Regions from separate parts of the Methylocella sp. genome, predicted to be linked through region 1. Evidence: predicted binding sites of a transcription regulator. Region 1 holds the regulator's gene; the other holds the start of a gene.
The links. The regulator LexA, encoded in region 1, represses DNA repair genes until DNA is damaged. The targets are predictions, from matches to a motif close to TGTTCNNNNTGTGTTCNG.
Positions count from the first base shown of each region.

Region 2: a site for LexA is predicted at 3,482-3,499, ahead of ACILRB_RS02765 (YifB family Mg chelatase-like AAA ATPase). Genes of this name have one in related genera too.

Region 1 covers NZ_JBGAHM010000013.1:51,425-57,284, reverse strand. The annotation lists gene ACILRB_RS08080 (S9 family peptidase) at 1-837, shown strand, start outside; gene ACILRB_RS08075 (hypothetical protein) at 841-1,860, opposite strand; gene ACILRB_RS08070 (superoxide dismutase) at 2,202-2,801, shown strand; gene ACILRB_RS08065 (HPF/RaiA family ribosome-associated protein) at 2,898-3,455, opposite strand; gene lexA (transcriptional repressor LexA) at 3,722-4,423, shown strand; gene ACILRB_RS08055 (DUF1134 domain-containing protein) at 4,461-5,129, opposite strand; gene cysQ (3'(2'),5'-bisphosphate nucleotidase CysQ) at 5,235-5,860, opposite strand, start outside.
Region 2 covers NZ_JBGAHM010000003.1:132,109-137,968, forward strand. The annotation lists gene rfaE1 (D-glycero-beta-D-manno-heptose-7-phosphate kinase) at 1-481, opposite strand, end outside; gene ACILRB_RS02760 (AGE family epimerase/isomerase) at 566-1,762, opposite strand; gene ACILRB_RS02765 (YifB family Mg chelatase-like AAA ATPase) at 1,889-3,427, opposite strand; gene ACILRB_RS02770 (TonB-dependent receptor) at 3,717-5,860, shown strand, end outside.

The sequences.
Region 1 (5,860 bases):
CCGGCCGACTATGTCACGCGCCGCCTGTTCGCGCCCGCGCCCGACGGGGAGCTCGTCCCCGTCTCGATCCTGCACCGGCGCGGCCTCGACCTTTCGCGGGGCGCGCCGACCCTGATCTATGGCTATGGCGCCTATGGTCATGCGATCGACGCCTATTTCAGCGCGTCGCGGCTGTCGCTCGTCGACCGCGGCTTCGTCTACGCCATCGCCCACATCCGCGGCGGGACGGACAAGGGCTGGCGCTGGTATCTCGACGGCAAGCTCGAAAACAAGCCGAACAGCTTTTCGGACTTCATCGCCGCCGCGCGCCATCTCGTCGCCGCCGGCTTCGCGCGGGAGGGCGGAATCGTGGCGCAGGGCGGCAGCGCCGGCGGCATGCTGATGGGCGCCGTCGTCAACACGGCGCCGGAGCTGTTTGCCGGAATCGTCGCCGACGTGCCCTTCGTCGACGTGCTCAACACGATTCTCGACGCCGAGCTGCCGCTGACCCCGCCCGAATGGCTCGAATGGGGCGACCCGATCCGCGATCCCGACGCTTTTGCGCGCATCAGGTCCTATTCGCCCTATGACAACGTCGAGGCGAAGCGCTATCCGCCGATCCTCGCGCTCGGCGGGCTGACCGATCCGCGCGTGACCTATTGGGAGCCGCTGAAATGGATCTCGCGGCTGCGCGCGACCATGACCGGCGGCGGGCCGGTCCTGTGCCGCACCAACATGGGCGCGGGCCATGGCGGCGCCTCGGGCCGCTTCGCCCGGCTCGAGGAGGCGGCGCTGCACTACGCCTTCGCCGTCGCCTGCGTCGAAGGCGGCTTTTCGGACGCCGGCGCGGGCGCCTGAGCCTCAGCCGCGCGGCTGGCTTTCCATGAACGCCTTGAGCTCGGCCATCGAGCCGAAACGGAACACGCCCCGGCCGGACGTCGCCTCGATCGAACCGTCGGCGTACATGACATAGGACGTGCCCTCGGATTCATGGCGGCCGAGGATCATGGGATCGCCCGCCGCCTCCGGGGACGCCAGGGCTGCGGCGGGAGCGGCTGCGACGGCCGCCCCGGGCTGGCGCGGGGCGAGCCCGGGCGCGACGCCTTCAAGGCCCACCGCGCGCGGCAGGTGAAACTCGCGCGCCGGCGCGCGGGGCGGCGCGGCCGGCCGACGCTCCGGCGGGCGGGCTTCGGCGGGCTGCGCCTGCGCCGCGCCGCCCGCGGATTCGGGCGCAGGCCAGCGGAACGCGTCGCCCGTAGACGGCCCGGAGGCAGGAGGCGCGGGCGACGGGGGAGCGGACCAGGACGGCCCCGGCGATGGCGGCGGGGGCGAAACGGGCCCGGCCGGCCGGGGCTCCGGGCGCACGGCGGCTTCAAACCGCCCGGCGTCGCGCGGCCAGGCGTATTCGGCCGGGGCGGCGTTTTCGCGCGTGACTTCGGCTTCAAGGCGCGATGGCGCGGCGGCGTCCGCCCCGGTCGCGGCGGCCGGCGTCTCGTCTTCGGCCGGACGCAGGGGCCGCCCCTTGATCGACTGGGCGACCACGCGGCGAACATCCTCGATGAGCGCGTGCGGCGGGGCTTCGTCTTCGGCGGGCGGCTGAAAGGCCAGCGCCTCCGGCGCCTCGTCCTGCGCAGGCGCGGGCTGCGGCGCAGCGGCTGGCGCAGACGGGCGCGCCTGCGCCAACAGCGCCGCGCGCAGCCGCGCGACGCCCCGCATGACGAGCGCCAGCGCCATGACCACGACGCCGCCCGAAAGCAGCACCGCGCCGGAGATCATGCTCGCCCAGCCGCGCTCGACGGCGACGATGCCCCAGCCAAACGACATGGCGTAACCGCCGCAGGCGGACAGAAGCAGACCGACGAGGAAAGTCACATAACTCATGAATTCACAATGCTCATGACGTCGCGGCGCCGCGGCTCCCGCGTCCGGCGGCGTCCGAACGCGCGTTGACGGCGCGCAGTTGATGGCGCGCAGTTGAGGCGAAGCCAAGGCGCGAGCGCCCGGGCCGCCCCGGCGATCCTGCCGCGTCAGGCCGCGCCGCGCCAGCGCCGCCGACTATGGCGGTCGATCCTTACGGGGCGCTTAAGCGTTGAGCAGGGCCCGGCCGCGCGGCGCCGAAGCTTTCGGCGCCGCCGGCCAAGGCGGTTGCTGCGCAAGAGCCAGCGGTCTAGTTAAAGCCGCGCGGCCCTCGCCGGCCGCCGGCGCGACACCAGGAGCAAGCCATGTCCTTCACCCTGCCCCCTCTTCCCTACGCCTATGAGGCGCTGCAGCCCTATATGTCGAAGGAGACGCTCGAATACCATCACGACAAGCATCATCAGGCCTATGTCACCAACGGCAACAATCTGCTGAAGGACTCAGGGCTCGAGGGCAAGTCGCTCGAGGAGATCGTCAAGGAGTCCTACGGCAAGAACGCCGGCCTCTTCAACAACGCCGGCCAGCACTACAACCATCTCCATTTCTGGAGCTGGATGAAGCCGAACGGCGGCGGCGCCATTCCGGGCGAAGTCGAGAAGGCGATCGTCGACAGCTTCGGCTCGGTCGACAAGTTCAAGGAGGAGTTCATCCAGGCGGGCGTCACCCAGTTCGGCTCCGGCTGGGCCTGGCTCTCGGTCAAGGACGGCAAGCTTGCCGTCAGCAAGACCCCGAACGGCGAGAACCCGCTCGTGCATGGCGCGACCCCGATTCTGGGCTGCGACGTCTGGGAGCACTCCTATTACATCGACTATCGCAACCGCCGGCCCGACTATCTCAAGGCGTTCGTCGAAAATCTCGTCAACTGGGATTATGTCGCCGAGCTTTACGCCAAGGCCGCCAAATAAGGCCGGGCGCGTCGCCGCCCCGTCCAGCGGCTGAACGGAGCGGGCCCGCGCGGCCCGCTCCCTTTTTGCGCCGGCGTCATCGCCAGCCGGCCGCGCTCACGCGTCGACGAGCGCGAGCACGGCGCTCGCCTGCGGGCCCATCGGGCCGTCGGGCGCGCGCGACACCTCGACCAGCATGCCGACCTTGAGGGCGTTGAAGTCGCCGCGCGTCACGCAGGCGCGGGTGAAATAGAGGTCCGGCCCGCCGCGCACCTCGACGAAGCCATGGTCCTGCTCGGGAAAGAGCCGCGCCACCACGCCCGTCTCGGGCGCGTTCTCGAGCCGGCGCGAAGTGTTCTTGACGAATTCGGAAACCTGCTCGAGCCGCCGCTCGGCGAGGTCGAAGACCTTGTTGACGAGCGCCGAGGCCTCTCCCTTGCGCTTGCCCTCGGCCTTGGCGACCACGAGCGGCTTGCCCGGAATCTCGACCTCGACGCACAGCGCCAGCGGAACGACCACGGAGTTGGGATCGCGATGCGACGTTCCGACCACGACCCGGCAGCCGATAATGCGGGAATAGGCGTTCTCAAGCCGCTGCGCTCGATCCTGAATGAGTTTTTCGAGCGCGTCCGAGTGCTGGATGTCGCGGAAGACGATCTGCAGCGGTCGATCCATGCCTTTTCTCCTCCAAATGGCCGGCGCCTTTGGCGAAAAGGGTCGCCGTGCGCCGGCGAGAGCGATTAACCTATGGCGCGGCTGAAAGTTCCGTCAACGCCCCGCCGCAAAATCTCTTCGTGAGCCGCCCCTGCCGACGCGCGGGGGCGGGGGGCTTGCGGAACGCAGCACGAACATGTACCGTTCGTTCACCCTTTGTGCGGACCGATTCGCGCGCGGGAGCCCGATTCGCGCGCCGAAAGGCGATCCATGGCGGCCGACGACCCATGTTGACCAAAAAGCAAAGCGAACTCCTGCGCTTCATCAGCGAGCGCCTGAAGGAGACCGGCGTGCCGCCCTCCTTCGACGAGATGAAGGACGCGCTCGACCTGCGCTCGAAGTCGGGCATCCATCGCCTCATCATCGCGCTCGAGGAGCGCGGCTTCATCCGCCGCCTGCCGAACCGCGCCCGCGCCATCGAGGTGCTGCGCATGCCGGGCTCACGGCCTGACGGCGCGCGCGGCCGCAAGTTTGAGCCGAGCGTGATTGAGGGCGATCTTGGACGCGTGCGCCCGCAGCCCGCCCGCGACGACGAGGCGGGCCGCGAAAGCGTCGCCATCCCGGTCATGGGCCGCATCGCCGCCGGCACGCCGATCAGCGCGCTGCAGACGCGCAGCCACGTCATCAGCCTGCCGCCCGACATGCTGACGCAGGGCGAGCATTACGCGCTCGAGGTGCGCGGCGACTCGATGATCGAAGCCGGCATCTTCGACGCCGACACGGTGGTCATCCGCAAGCAGGACACCGCCGAGACCGGAGACATCGTGGTCGCTCTCATCGACGATGAGGAGGCGACGCTGAAGCGGCTGCGCCGCCGCGGCGCCTCGGTCGCGCTCGAAGCCGCCAATCCGGCCTATGAGACGCGCATCTTCGGACCCGACCGGGTGCGCATCCAGGGACGGCTCGTCGCGCTGCTGCGGCGCTACTGACGCCGCGGCCAATGGGCGGCGCCGGGAACGGAGCCGGTCAGAACGGATTCCAGGTCGAAGCCGGCGTGAACTTCAGATAGGAGACGTTGACGCCGAGCCGCGCGCCGACGCCGGAGCGGATCGGCACCACGTAAACATCGTCGTTGATGAAGGCCGACAGGCCGAAGCCGCCGACGAGATAGGCCGAGCCCGCGACGCCGCCGAAACGGTTGAAGATCGCCCCGGTCGAAGGCAGGTTATAGACCAGCATCATGGTCCGCGCCCCGTCGGCGCCGGCGTCGAAGCCGAGCGAGGGGCCCTGCCAGAAGACTTTCACCTGGCCCGCGTTGCGGGTGTACATGGTCCCTTCGCCATAGCGCAGGCCGCCGATGAAGGCGCCGCTCGCCTCCTGCCCCAGAATATAGCCGTTGGGCTTGCCCCAGCGCCGCGTCGCCTGCTCGATCGCCTCGGCGAGGCCGCGCGAGATCGAGCCGAAGAATTTGTGGCCGTTCGTGACGATCTCGTCGGGAGCGAATTCGGAGGGGCGCTCGGTCGCGGCCACGGTCTGAGGCGCGAGCGCCGCGGCGGCGAGAAGCGCGACGCAGACCCCGGCCACGCGCCGGCGCGACGCGGCGCCGGGCCTGTCGCGGCGGCCGGCGGCGCATGGCGACGCCGGCGCGCCGGACCCGGCCCCGACGGCCGACGGCGTCTGTTCAAGCCTGCGCATCGCTCCTCCCTGACGGATCCGCCGCCGCGCTCGCGCCGGCGAGGCGAAAGAGTGTCGCGCCAAGGTTAACGACGGGTTGAGGACGCGTGAAAAAGGCGCGGCGCGTCAGGCGCGCGCCGCCGCCGGATCGCCCCAGGCGACAAAAGGCCCGTTCCTGAACTGCCGCCCGGCCTTGCCATAGCGCAGCGGATGGCGCTCGCCGTCGAGCACGACGCCGCCGGCGGCGCGCAGCACCGCGTCGCCCGCGGCCGTGTCCCATTCCATGGTCTGGCCGAAGCGGGGATAGACGTCGGCGTCGCCCTCGGCCACGGCGCAGAACTTCAGCGACGAGCCGGCGCTGCGCCGCTCATGCACCGGCAGCGTGGCGAGAAACGCCTCGGTCTCGGGGTCGCAGTGGGAGCGGCTCGCGAGCGCGGTCAGGCCCTGCGCCGGGGCGGCGCGGACATGAATCAGGCGGCGCTCGCCGGGCGCGGGCAGCGGCGCGCCGGGCTCGACGCGGCAGGCCGCGGCGGCGGCCCCGGCGATCCACATCCGCCCGAGCGCCGGCGCATAGACCACGCCGGCGACCGGCGCGCCCTCGACGACGAGGGCGATGTTGACGGTGAACTCGCCGTTATGGTCGAGAAATTCGCGCGTGCCGTCGACCGGATCGACCAGGATGAAGGCGTCGCAGGCGACCGTCTTCTTGCCGGCCGCGGCGGCCTCCTCGGCGAGCACCGGAAACTGCGGCA
Region 2 (5,860 bases), on a different contig from region 1:
CGATCTGCTGTTGCGCGCCGAGCACCCTGAGCTTGCGCGTCGTCGGCCGGTCGGTGACGCCGATCATGCCCGAAAGGTCGACGCGGCCGTAGGATTCGAGGCAGCGCGCCAGTTCGTCGCGCGCATAATCGAGGCCGGTCAGGCCGACGACGTCGACGGTGGCGCCGAGCGTCGCGAGATTGGCGACGACGTTCGCCGCGCCGCCCGCGACCGAACGCTCGGCGACCGAACGGACGATCGGCACCGGCGCTTCGGGCGAAATGCGGCTGACGTCGCCATGCAGATAGCAGTCGAGGATAAGGTCGCCGATCACGGCGATGCGGCGGCCGGCGAACAGGTCCCGAACCGAGACGATCCGCGGCCCCCGGCCGGGCTCCGCGGCGCCCGGCGCCCCGCCGTCGGCTCCTGAATGACGCGCGAACGGCGAAACGCCCGCCTCGCCCTTCGTTTCGCCATGCGAATCAGGCTCGGACACGTTCATTGAAGGCTCCAGTTTAATTGCCGCGGCCATGGGCCGAGAAAAATCGACATGCAAGGCGGACGCCGGCCTCTCACGCGGGCCGGGTCATGTCCTGGCCGGTTCAAACACGCGGGACGCCTCCGCGGCGGCGAAGAAAAGATGGTAGAGCGAACTCGCCGGGACATAATCGACGAGCGGCGCGCCATCCTCGCCGATATGGTCCGTCCAGCCGCCGAGGAACGGGCGGTCGAGAAAGACCGAGGTCAGGGCGCCGACCATCCGGGCGGCGAGGGCCGGGGCGCCGGCGTCGGATTTTTCGGCCATCGCGGCGGCGGCCTTGAGCGCCTCCGTATGCGGCCACACGCGATGCGAGCTCTTGCGGACGATCATGTCGCGGTCGATCTCGTCGACGATCAGGCCGTCGTCGCCGAAGCCGCGCCGCGCCGCCGACTGATGCAGCTGAAGGATGAACGGCGCGAGCGTCTCGCCCGAAAGCCGCTCATATTGCGACAGCAGCCAGACCCATTCGAAATGATGGCCCGGCTCGAACAGGCCAGCCTTGGCCGAGTCCGGATGATCGCTCCAGTCCTGCGCGAAATATTCGAGCAGCACGCCCGGAACCGGCGTGAACAGGCGCGTGCGGAAGAGATCGACGATGCGGCGCGCCGGTTCGAGGAAGCCCCGCCCCGGGGCGGCTTCCTCAAGGGCGAGGAAAGCCTCGAGAAGATGCATCAGCGGATTTTGCCGCTTTGTCAGGTCGTCGACCGGAAACCGGTCAAAGAGCCCGCCGAAGGCCTTGTCTTCGAGCGAGGCGTCGATGAAGCCGGCCGCCTCGTCGGCGCGCCCGAGAAGCGTCGCGTCGCCGTTGAGCCGGAACAGCGAGGCGAGCGCGAACAGCACGAAGGCGTGGGCGTAGGCGTCGCGCACGGCGGAGACGACGGCGCCGTCCGGCCCGACCGAGAAGGCGACGCCCCGCGTCAGCTTTCCGTCGTCTGCGTAGAGGCGCAAAAGCGAGGCCATGGCGGCTTCGGCGCGGCGGCCGGATTCGGCGGGCGCCCAGCCGAGCCGCGCCGCATGCGAGAAGACGTAGATCTGGCGCGCCTGCACCATCGAGCGGCGCGGCGCGACGACAAGTGGGCGGCCGTCCCAGTCGAGACGCTCATGGAAGCCGCCGAGCGTGGCGTCGAAGCCGACGCCGCCCCAGAGCGGCAGCGCCGCCGTCGTGATCCAGTCGCGAAAGGCGGCGGCGGCCGCTCCAGCTGAAGCGCCGGCCTCCTGTTCGGCGGATGGCGCGTATGTCATCTGATCTGCTTCTCCTGAAACGGACCACGGGCGTGCCCCGCGGGAAACTCCCCCAAATCAGCTTGCGGTTCAATCCCCGCGGCGCGCGCGTTCAGCGCCGCCGGGCCGGGAGGCCAAGCGCGCCGCTCACGCCGCCCGCTTGAACCGCGTCACGTCGACGCGGTAGGACAGAGCCTCGGCGAGATGCGCGGCGCCGACGGTTTCGGCTCCCTCAAGGTCGGCGATGGTGCGGGCGATCTTCAGCACGCGATGAAAGCCGCGCGCCGAAAGCCGCAGGCGCTCCGAGGCGTCCTGCACCAGTCTGAGGCCGCCGGCGTCAGGCCGCGCCGCCTCCTCGATGACGGACGCGGGCGCGGCGGCGTTGGCGCCGACATGGGGAAGGCCCATGCGGGCGTAGCGCGCGCGCTGGACGGCGCGCGCGGCGGCGACGCGCGCGGCGACCTCGCGCGAGCCTTCTGAGGGCGTGGGCAGCATCAGATCGGCCGCCGAAACCGCCGGCGCCTCCACATTGAGGTCGATGCGATCGAGAAGCGGGCCCGAGACGCGCGTCTGATATTGCGCCATGCAACGCTCGTTGGGCTGGCGGCTGCAGGCGAATCCGAGATCGAGAGCGTGGCCGCAGCGGCATGGATTCATGGCGGCGACGAGCTGGAAGCGCGCCGGATAGACGGTGCGATGCGCCGCGCGCGAAATCAAAACCTCGCCCGTTTCGAGCGGCTGGCGCAGGCTGTCGAGCGCCTGGGCCGAAAACTCCGGCAGTTCGTCAAGAAAGAGCACGCCATGATGGGCGAGCGAGATTTCGCCCGGGCGCGCCTTGGCGCCGCCGCCGACGAGCGCCGCCATAGAGGCCGAATGATGCGGCGCGCGAAAGGGCCGCTGGTCGGTGAGCGCGCCGCCGGCGAGGTCGCCGGCGATGGAATGGATGAGCGAAACCTCAAGCAGCTCCGCGGGCGTCAGCGGCGGCAGGATCGAGGGAAGCCGCGCGGCGAGCATCGACTTGCCGGCGCCGGGCGGCCCGTTGAAGAGAAGATTGTGCCCGCCCGCCGCCGCGATCTCGAGCGCGCGCTTGGCGCTCTCCTGGCCCTTGACGTCGCGCAGGTCCAGCGTCGCGGCAGGCTGCGCGCGCACGCCCGGGCGCGGCCGCGCCATGGCCTGCGTCCCCTTGAAATGATTGACGAGCTGGATGAGCGACACGGGCGCCAGCAGGTCGAGATCGTCGCCGGCCCACGCGGCCTCCGGCCCGCAGTCGTGCGGACAGATCAGCCCATGGCCGCGCGCGCTCGCGGCGATGGCCGCGGGAAGCGCGCCGGCGACGGGCGCCACCGCTCCGTCGAGCGCCAGTTCTCCAAGGACGGTGTAGCCGCGGAGCGCGTCGGGCGCGATCGCGCCGATCGCGGCCATGATGCCGAGCGCGATCGGAAGATCGTAGTGGCTGCCTTCCTTGGGCAGGTCGGCCGGCGCGAGATTGACCGTGATGCGCTTGGCCGGAAGCGCGAGCCCCGAGGCGTTGAGCGCGGCGCGCACGCGCTCGCGCGATTCCGCGACCGCCTTGTCGCCGAGGCCGACGACCGAAAACGCCACATTGCCGTTGGCGATCTGCACCTGCACGTCGACCGGGCGGGCCTCGACGCCTTCAAAGGCGACCGTCGCGACTCTTACGACCATGCGTTGAACTCAGCCGTCATTCAACAAAGCATAGCGCGCCCCGCTGCCGCCGGCAAGAACAATGATAGAACGACGCCGGCGTTGCGAGTCCGGCGAAAGGGAGACTCAACGGGCGGAGCAGATTTTTGATCAAAATGAACTTTTCCATTCCTGTAAAGGAATTATTTCACATCGCTGTGAAGTAAATTAGCAACAGGGCCGGGCTTTCTGGGCGCGCCTCTTCACGGCGTCTTGTTCGGCCGACGCGGCCGCCGCTATCGTCTCAGGCGACTTAGAAACTTCGCGAACCATGGGAGCCCAGAACGTGGCGCGCAAATCTGCTTTGAGATCGACGTTATTGCGCGCGGCGGGGATCGCCTCGCTTGGCTTCGCCCAGGCCCTTGCGTCGGGCGCGCTTGCGCAGGACGCCGCCGCGCCGATCGCGGCCGCCCCGACCTATGTGCTGCCCGAGGTCGACGTGGTTTCGCCCTCGCCGCTGCCCGGCGCGACGGGCGAGCAGCGCGACCAGCTTCCGGCCATGACCACAGTGGTGACGGACAAGGAGTTCGCCAACACACGCTCGCCCAATGTCACCGACACGCTGCAGCAGCGCGTGCCGGGCGTGGTCGTCATCGACCTCAACGGCAATCCGTTCTCGCAAGATCTCTATTATCGCGGCTTCACCGCCTCGCCGCTGCAGGGCACGCCGCAGGGCCTCGCCGTCTACCAGAACGGCATGCGCGTCAACGAGGCTTTTGGCGACACCGTCAACTGGGATCTCATCCCGCCGCAGGCCATCGCCCGCGTCGACCTCTTCACCGGCAATCCGATCTTCGGCCTCAACGCGCTCGGCGGCGCGGTGAGCATCGAAATGAAGAACGGCTTCAACTGGCAGGGTTTTGAAGCGCAGGTCATGGGCGGGTCGTTCGGCCGCGCCGCCGCCTATTTCCAGTACGGCAAGCAGATCGGCGACTATGCGGTCTATGTCACGGCCGACACTGCGCATGACGGCGGCTGGCGCTGGAATTCGCCCTCGACGGTCACGCGCGCTTATGGCGACGTCGGCTATCGTTCGCAGGATTCGGAAGTCCATTTCATCGCGTCGGGCTCCTATTCATATCTCGGCGTGATCGGCCCGACGCCCTACAATCTTCTGTCGCAAAGCCTGTCGAGCGTCTTCACTTTTCCGCAGTCGACGCTCAACGAGGCGGGCTCGCTCGCCATGACCGGCAAGTTCGACGTCGGCGCCGGATGGCAGATCGCCAGCAATTTCTACATCCGCCATTTCCAGCAGTGGCACACCGACGGCAATGATTCCGACATCGAGGAATGCGACGACGACAACGAGGGCTTCCTCTGCCTCGACGACGACAATTTCCCGTCGGTGTCGAACGAAAACGCCTTCGTCATTCATGACAAGAACGGCAATCCGATCCCCTTCACGCCGAACACCGTCTACGGCACGATCGACCGCACCAAGACCAATTCGACGACGACCGGCCTGACGCTGCAGGCGAGCAACCGCACCAAGATACTCGACCGCGACAATTTCTTCACGCTCGGCGGCTCGATCGACCGCGGCTTTTTCACCTTCTCGTCGAACTCCATGCTCGGACGCATCCTGCCGAGCCTCGAAGTGGCGCCGACCGGAAACTTCCCCGGCTCCGGCGACATCATCCAGACCGCGGGCATGATCGGCTACGTTCCGACCGCGCTGAGCGGCACGACCACCTATTACGGCATCTACGCGCTCGACACCTACAACCTCACGCCCGAACTCGCGCTTTCGGCCGGCGCGCGCGCCAACATCGCCGTGCTCAAGACCGAGGACGCGACCGGGCTCAACCCGGACCTGAATTCGAGCAGCAATTACAACCGCATCAATCCGGTCGTCGGCCTGACCTACAAGATCGCGCCGTGGATCACGGCCTATGGCGGCTATTCCGAGGCGAACCGCGCCCCGACGCCGCTCGAGCTCAACTGCGCCAACCCCGACAAGCCCTGCCTGCTCGAAAACTCGCTCGTGTCCGATCCGCCGCTGCAGCAGGTGGTGTCGCAGACGATCGAGGCGGGCCTGCGCGGCGCAACCGTCGACCCGTGGTTCAGCGGCCGCCTGGCCTGGAAGGCCGGCTATTTCCACACAAACAACACCAACGACATCATCGCGCTCGCGAGCACCATCACGGGGCGCGGCTATTACGCCAACGTTCCGGGCACGCTGCGCCAGGGCGTCGAGGCCGGCTTCACCTATGACGCCGGCCCGCTCTCGGTGTATGGCAGCTATTCCTACACCGACGCGACCTATCGCTTCACGGGCGAGCTCGCCTCCCCCTTCAACCCTTACGCCGACGAGAACGGCAACGTTCTGGTCACGCCCGGCAAGCATATCGTCGGCATTCCGTCGCAGCTCGGCAAGGTCGGGATCGACTATCAGTTCACGCCGCAGTTCCGCGC